One region of the Ruegeria marisflavi genome, then DNA from elsewhere that is predicted to be linked to it. Evidence: riboswitches for the same ligand, from Rfam matches in the RefSeq annotation. Region 1 holds a riboswitch; the other holds the start of a gene.
The links. A riboswitch is a leader RNA that binds a small molecule or an ion and turns the genes downstream of it on or off. The one in region 1 is predicted to bind cobalamin.
Positions count from the first base shown of each region.

Region 2: linked by a shared signal. The riboswitch ahead of OEZ49_RS06370 (hypothetical protein) and the one ahead of OEZ49_RS14725 (DUF1636 domain-containing protein) in region 1 are both predicted to bind cobalamin.

Region 1 covers NZ_JAOVQN010000015.1:32,056-35,458, forward strand. The annotation lists gene OEZ49_RS14715 (NAD(P)-dependent oxidoreductase) at 1-649, opposite strand, end outside; gene OEZ49_RS14720 (LysR substrate-binding domain-containing protein) at 870-1,754, shown strand; cobalamin riboswitch at 1,827-2,043, shown strand; gene OEZ49_RS14725 (DUF1636 domain-containing protein) at 2,126-2,509, shown strand; gene cobW (cobalamin biosynthesis protein CobW) at 2,513-3,403, shown strand, end outside.
Region 2 covers NZ_JAOVQN010000004.1:207,342-210,744, reverse strand. The annotation lists gene OEZ49_RS06380 (calcium-binding protein) at 1-867, shown strand, start outside; gene OEZ49_RS06375 (protein-tyrosine phosphatase family protein) at 998-1,492, shown strand; gene OEZ49_RS06370 (hypothetical protein) at 1,485-1,904, opposite strand; cobalamin riboswitch at 1,990-2,202, opposite strand; gene ypfJ (KPN_02809 family neutral zinc metallopeptidase) at 2,310-3,161, shown strand; gene OEZ49_RS06360 (TetR/AcrR family transcriptional regulator) at 3,158-3,403, opposite strand, start outside.

The DNA of each region.
Region 1 (3,403 bases):
GGCTTTCGGTTTCATGCACGAAGGAGGTGCCGGAACTGATCTTGATCGCCTCATAGGTGGTGTTCATGTCCATTCCTGCGGCCTTCATCGTCACAAGCGCCTCGCAGCAGGTCAGCAGGTTGGCGGTCGCGAGGTAATTGGTCATCACCTTGAGCACCGAGGCAGAGCCAAGCGGGCCGGTGTGCAGGATGCGGCGGCCCATGATGGTGAGGAAGGGCAGGATGCGTTCAAAGGTGGCGCGGTCGCAGCCCGCAAAGATCGAGATATTGCCGGTATCGGCCCGGTGGCACCCCCCCGAAACCGGGCAGTCGACGGCGGCGCCGCCCCGTTCGATCACCTGCGCACCGAGACGCTTCACCTCGGCCTCGTCGGTGGTCGACATCTCGAGCCAGATCTTGCCGTCCTTCACCTCGGGCAGCATCTCTTGCATCACCGCAGCACTGGCGGCGGGCGACGGCAGGCAGGTGATCACCACGTCGCAATCGCGCATCATCTGCGCCGGACCTTGGGCGGCCTGGGCGCCACGGGACACGAACCCCTCGACGAGATCGGAATTTAGATCATGCACCGTCAGATCGACGCCATTGCGCAGGAGCGAGCCCGAGAGCTTGCCACCCACATTGCCCAGTCCGATGAACCCTACTTTCATATTGTCCTCCCAGCGGGGAAACACCCCGGATGATTTGTTTCGGGCGCAGTATCTGCTGAGAGAGGCACCAACAGAAACGAATAATAACGGGAAAAATACCAAAAATATTTTTGTGATAATTGACCTGACCTCGGAAACTGACAAAATTCTGAACAGAATTTTGGTCCAGAAAATTTGAAATTTTCTGGGCGGCGCGCGAAGGGACAGTGGAGGAACCTATTTGGACAGGCTGCCTAATCCGACCTGGCTGCGGACATTCGAGGCCGCCGCCCGGCATCTCAATTTCACCGAAGCCGCGCGAGAGCTTGGGCTGACCCAGACCGCAGTGTCGCTGCATATCCGCTCGCTCGAGGCCGAACTGGGCGAGCGACTGTTCTCGCGCGCGGCCCGGCGGCTGGGGCTGACCGAGCTGGGGCAATCCTATGCGCTGACCGTACGCCGGGCGCTGGCCGATATCGCCCTGTCCACCAACAGCCTGTTCGGGCCTGCGACCCGTCAGACCCTGCGAATTCGCGCGCCGATCTCAACCGCGACCTACTGGATTGCCACGGAACTGCCCGCGTTTGCGGCGGCCTATCCGGATATCCCGGTGCGGCTGGTGTCGAACATCTGGGGCGACGGACCCGAAAACGAGGATGTCGATCTGGACATCCGCCTGGGTCACGGCGACTGGCCCGGACTGCTGGCCGAAAAGTTGTGCGACGAGACCATCGTGCCGATCGGCCGCGCCGACGGGCCGCACCTGTCGCCCGAGGCGCTGCGCGCCGCGCCGCAGATCCACATCCTTGGGTACGAAGACAACTGGGCGCGCTGGTTCGAGGCACAGGGGCTGCCACCGGCGGAGCGTGCGGCGCTGTTTTCGGTGGATACCACGGTCTCGGCCATCCAGTTGGTGCTGGCAGGGGCGGGCTATGCCACCATCCTGACCCGCTTTGCCCGCAATGCCATCGCGCAGGGCATACCGTTGCGCCTGGCGGGCGAACCGATTCCTTTTTCCCAGTCGCATTACCTGATCCGGCCGCCCCGGGCGGCCGCATCCCCGGCTCGGGCGCAGCTCTTTCTATCGTGGCTGCGGACGCGGGCCGGGGCGGATGCCGCTGGGTGATCCCCAGCGGTCGCTTTTCTGCAAAGCCCAGTGTCCCCCGGTCCGGCGCGCTTGACAAGTCCCCCGCGCTTGCCGCATGTGCCTGCTGTTGGTGTCCGGGAAACCGGATGAAAAGGGAATGTGCCAGCGGACCGGCCAAGAGGCCGGGCGTCAAGCGCAGCCGCCCCCGCGACCGTGACCGGAGAGGGTGCCCAAGCCACTGGCCGAAAGGCCGGGAAGGCGGGACGCCCGACAGGGCAAGACCCTGACATCCGCAAGCCGGGAGACCTGCCAACGCCCGAAGACAAGACCGGACGGGGTGTTCCGGTGTCGGGTCCATGTCCGAGAGCGTGGCCCGCGCAAACCCCGTCCCCCGCACCTGACGAGGGGGGATGAGAGACGTGACCGAAGCTGCACCAGTCGAACTGCTGGTCTGTACGACCTGCCGCCGTGGATTGCCGGTCGAGGACGATGCCCAGCGCCCCGGCGCCCTGTTGCACCGCGCGCTGAGCGCGGCCGAGTTGCCCGAAGGGGTCATCCTAAAACCGGTCGAATGTCTGTCCAATTGCGATCAGGGCTGCTCCATCGTGCTGCGCGGCGGTCCGGCGCGCTGGACCTTTGTCTACGAAAACCTCAACGAGGCCGATGACGTGGCCACCATCGTCGAAGGCGTCACCAAGTATCACGCAACCGCTGACGGGCTCGTCCCCTGGCGCGAGCGCCCCGTCCACTTTCGCAAGAACTGCGCCGCGCGCATCCCCCCGATCGGAGCCTGAGCCATGAGCACCCTTGAAAAACTTCCCGTTACCGTGATCACCGGCTTTCTCGGCTCGGGCAAGACCACGCTGATCCGCCACCTGATGCAGAACCCGCAGGGCAAGCGGCTGGCCGTGGTGGTCAACGAATTTGGCGATGTTGGCGTTGATGGCGAGATCCTGAAAAGCTGCGCCATCCCCGAATGCCCCGCGGAAAACATCATGGAACTGGCCAATGGCTGCATCTGCTGCACCGTGGCCGATGATTTCATCCCCACCATCGAGGCGCTGATGGCGCTGGAGCCGCGCCCCGATCACATCCTGATCGAAACCTCGGGCCTGGCGCTGCCGAAGCCGCTCTTGAAGGCGTTCGACTGGCCCGATATCCGGTCCAAGATCACCGTGGACGGCGTGATCGCGCTGGCCGATGCCGAGGCGGTGGCGGCGGGCCGGTTCGCGCCCAATGTGGCGGCGGTGGATGCCCAGCGTCTGGCGGATGACTCGATCGACCATGAAACGCCCCTGTCCGAGGTGTTCGAGGATCAGATCAGCTGCGCCGACATCATCCTGCTGACCAAGCCCGATCTGGCCGGCCCCGAGGGCGTGGCCCGTGCGCGCGAGGTGATCGCCGCCGAGGCGCCACGCCCGCTGCCGGTGGTCGAAGTGGCCGAGGGCGCCGTTGATGTGCGCGTTATCCTGGGCCTTGGCGCTGCCGCTGAGGATGACATGGATGCCCGTCCCAGCCATCACGACGGCCATGACGACCACGAACATGACGATTTCGAAAGCATCGTGGTGGAACTGCCCGAACAGTCCGACCCGGCCGAACTGGTCGCGCGGATCGAGCGGCTGGCCAACGAGCTGAACATCCTGCGGGTCAAGGGCTATGCCGCGGTTGCGGGCAAGCCGATGCGC
Region 2 (3,403 bases), on a different contig from region 1:
AACCTGGTCTTTGACCAGGGTTTCCGCCCCGGCATCGCCGAGGGCCTCACCGATCTGGTAGCAGAAGGCGAGATAACCCAGGCCGAGGCCGAGGCGATCCTTGGAGATATCGACTTCGTCTCTGGCACCCAGAACCTGGACACCCGCGCGGGCGACGATGTGGTGGTGCTGCTTCAGGGCGACAACAGGATCGAGACCGGCGATGGCGACGACATGGTTCTGTCCGGGACCGGCGCGGATAACGTCAATCTGGGATCGGGCGACGATGTCTATGGTACCGACACGCGCGTGATCCACCGGGACGATGATGAACAGAGCTTTCCCGATCCCGAGGATGCCATTTCCGTCGGCAACGCGCCGGTGCGCGGCGACGATCTGGAACAGGGCAATGACACGATCGCGGGCGGCACGGGCGACGATGCGATTTCTGACAATTTTGGTCGCAACCTGATCAATGGCCAGCAGGGCGACGATTTCATCATTTCCGTGGATGATGCCAGCGATCAAGGCACGGCGGATACCGTCAGGGGCGGCGTTGGCCAGGACATTCTGGTGGTGGATCAGGGCGATCATGTCACCACTGGCGATGGCGCCGACCAAGTGGTGATCGAGACCTATAACGACGTTGTGGATGGCTATGATCTGATCACGATCACAGATTTCATCGCCGGACAGGATGCGCTGACTGTACAAGGTAACGTCGACCTGTTGCGCCCGGCGCCGGACGGGACCTCGCCGGTCAGCCTGCAAAAGCTTGAGGACGACGGTGGAACCCTTGTCCTGATCAACGGGATCCCGATCGCGCATCTGTTGGGCGTGCAGGGGATGAGCCCAGGTCAGATCGAGGTGCACATCGACAACCGGTGACACACCCTGCGGCTGTTTTCCCGCGCCAGGGTATCCGGGCTTGCGATGCGGCCATGTCCAAGGGCATTCTACCGCCGGGGCGCACTGGGCATGCCCCATGGCGCGGTATGTTCGGGAGGGAGGACCGCAGATGGCGCAGCTGGTGCTTTATGCGCTGCAAGTCGGCGGCGGCACGTTGGCGATCTGCCAGTTGCCCGGCCGGTCCGGCGATTATGCGGGCGATCTGGATCTGATCGCATCCTGGGCACCGGGGCTGGTCATCTCGATGACCACCGAGATCGAGATGATGCAACACGGCGCGCACAACTTCGGCGCCGATATCCAGAGCCGCGCCAGCCGATGGGTTCACTTGCCGGTCCAAGATTTTGGAACCCCCAGCCGCGAGATCGAGGCGAAATGGGCCACGGCCAGCGCCTCGGCCCGCCACGCGCTGCGCGGCGGCGGGCGTGTCATGATCCATTGCATGGGCGGTTGCGGGCGCTCGGGCATGGCTGCCTTGCGGCTGATGATCGAGACCGGAGAAAACCCGGACGCCGCGCTGAAACACCTGCGCGCCGTCCGTGCCTGCGCTGTCGAAACCGACGAACAGATGGCCTGGGCCAAAGCCGGTCGCACTGTCAGCTAAAGACGCGGCGCTCCGCTTCTGTGGCAGCGCCGGTTCTGGCCTGGGATGGCGCGATCCGCCGGGCCTCTGCCATGGCACAGGGAAGCGGCCTGTTGTCCTTGACGATGATCTGCCCGCCCGGCGCCATCAGCGCATCTGCCAGCCGGTCGAACCAGCCGAAATCAGCCATCTCACCGGTGCCGCAAAAGATGCGGATACGGCTGTGCGAGGCGGAATAGAGCGCCTGACACCCGTCGCCACAGGCGGCCAGCGCGCATTCGCCTTCGATCTCGAAATCCTGCCCGGTGACGGGTTCCGCCTTTTGCATGGCCCGGGCCAAGTTCAAAACCAGCGCCGACAAGGCCGGACACGGCTTGCCCGTGCGTCGGCACAGGGTAACAGAAAATTGGTGGGTCTCGGTCGTCCAGATCATCAGCGCCCTCCGCGCAAGGGGGAGGGGTGATGGAGAGACGGCCGACAAAGGCGCTTCTGTCCCTCCCGGACACCCCGCCCGGGTTCGAGTAACAATGCTGATGGCAGGTCTCCTGACTCGCGGGTCGCAGCTTTGCCGACCTTCCCGGCCTTGCGGCCAGTGGCATTTCGGCTTCGCTCTCCGCCTACAGTTGCGGGGGCAGTCCCGGTATTGGCCCTCTGTTGCCAGATGACCGCACCGTGTTCCCTTTTCATCCCGAGTCGATTACGGCCCGGGAACCATCACGCCAGCGGTAGCGTTTGTACGGTGCAGGTGTCAAGCTACGGTATCCGGTCCAGGATTTTTCCCCCTGCGACCGGTTGCGGATACCCGTATCGGATAGTCAGGCTTCAAGGGGTGATCGTCATGCGGCTAAGAGGCGTGCGCGGCAGCAGGAATGTCGAGGATCGCCGCGCGCAGCGCGGCCGCGGCGGCATGGCCATCGGCGGGCGCGGGCTGGGTATCGGCGGGGTCCTGCTGCTTTTGGTGATCGGCGCCTTTACCGGCATCGACGTCACCCCGTTTCTCACCGAACAGCCGGGCCCGAGCCAGAGCGCACCCAAGGAACTGACCGCCGAAGAGCGGCAGGCGGGCGAATTCGTCTCGCGCGTATTGGCCACGACCGAGGATGTCTGGGGCACCGTGTTCCGCGATCAGTTGGGCCGCGACTACATCCCGCCGACGCTGGTGCTGTTCTCCCAAGTGACGTCCAGCCCCTGTGGCGGCGCCTCGGGCGCGACCGGGCCATTCTACTGCCCCGCCGACCAAAAGGCTTATCTCGACACCGATTTCTTTACCACCCTGGCCCGGCGTCTCCAGGCGGGCGGCGATTTTGCCGCCGCCTATGTGATCGCCCACGAAGTGGCCCATCACGTGCAGAACCAGCTGGGTATTCTGGGCCAGGTGGATCAGGCCCGGCGGCAATCCTCGCAGGTCGAGGCCAACGCACTGACCGTGCGGCTGGAATTGCAGGCCGATTGCCTGTCGGGGGTCTGGGCGCGCTCGGTTCAGGGTCTGATGGAACGTGGCGATCTGGAGGAAGCGCTGAACGCTGCCCGGATGATCGGCGACGACCGGCTGCAACGGCAGGCGGGCCGGGTCCCGCAACCGCATACATTCACCCACGGCACCTCGGCACAGCGGGCATCCTGGTTCGAACGCGGCTTTGATAGTGGCCGGGTCGCCAGCTGCGACACGTTCAGCACCAACCGTCTCTAATCCGCGCGCGGCAGCATCTCGGGCAAACGGCGCAGCACGTCCGAGGATTGCCGGGCGCGGGCCAGCATCCAGCCACCTTGCAGCAGGATGAACATGGTCTCGGCGGTCTTTTGCGGATCACCCAGACCAAAGCGTCTGGCGTGATGCGCGCCCTCGGTAATCCAGCCTTCGAACAGGTGGCGGGCATGGGCGCGAAACGCGGCATTATCCGGGCCTTCGAACAGGGTCGACGAGATCGGGCA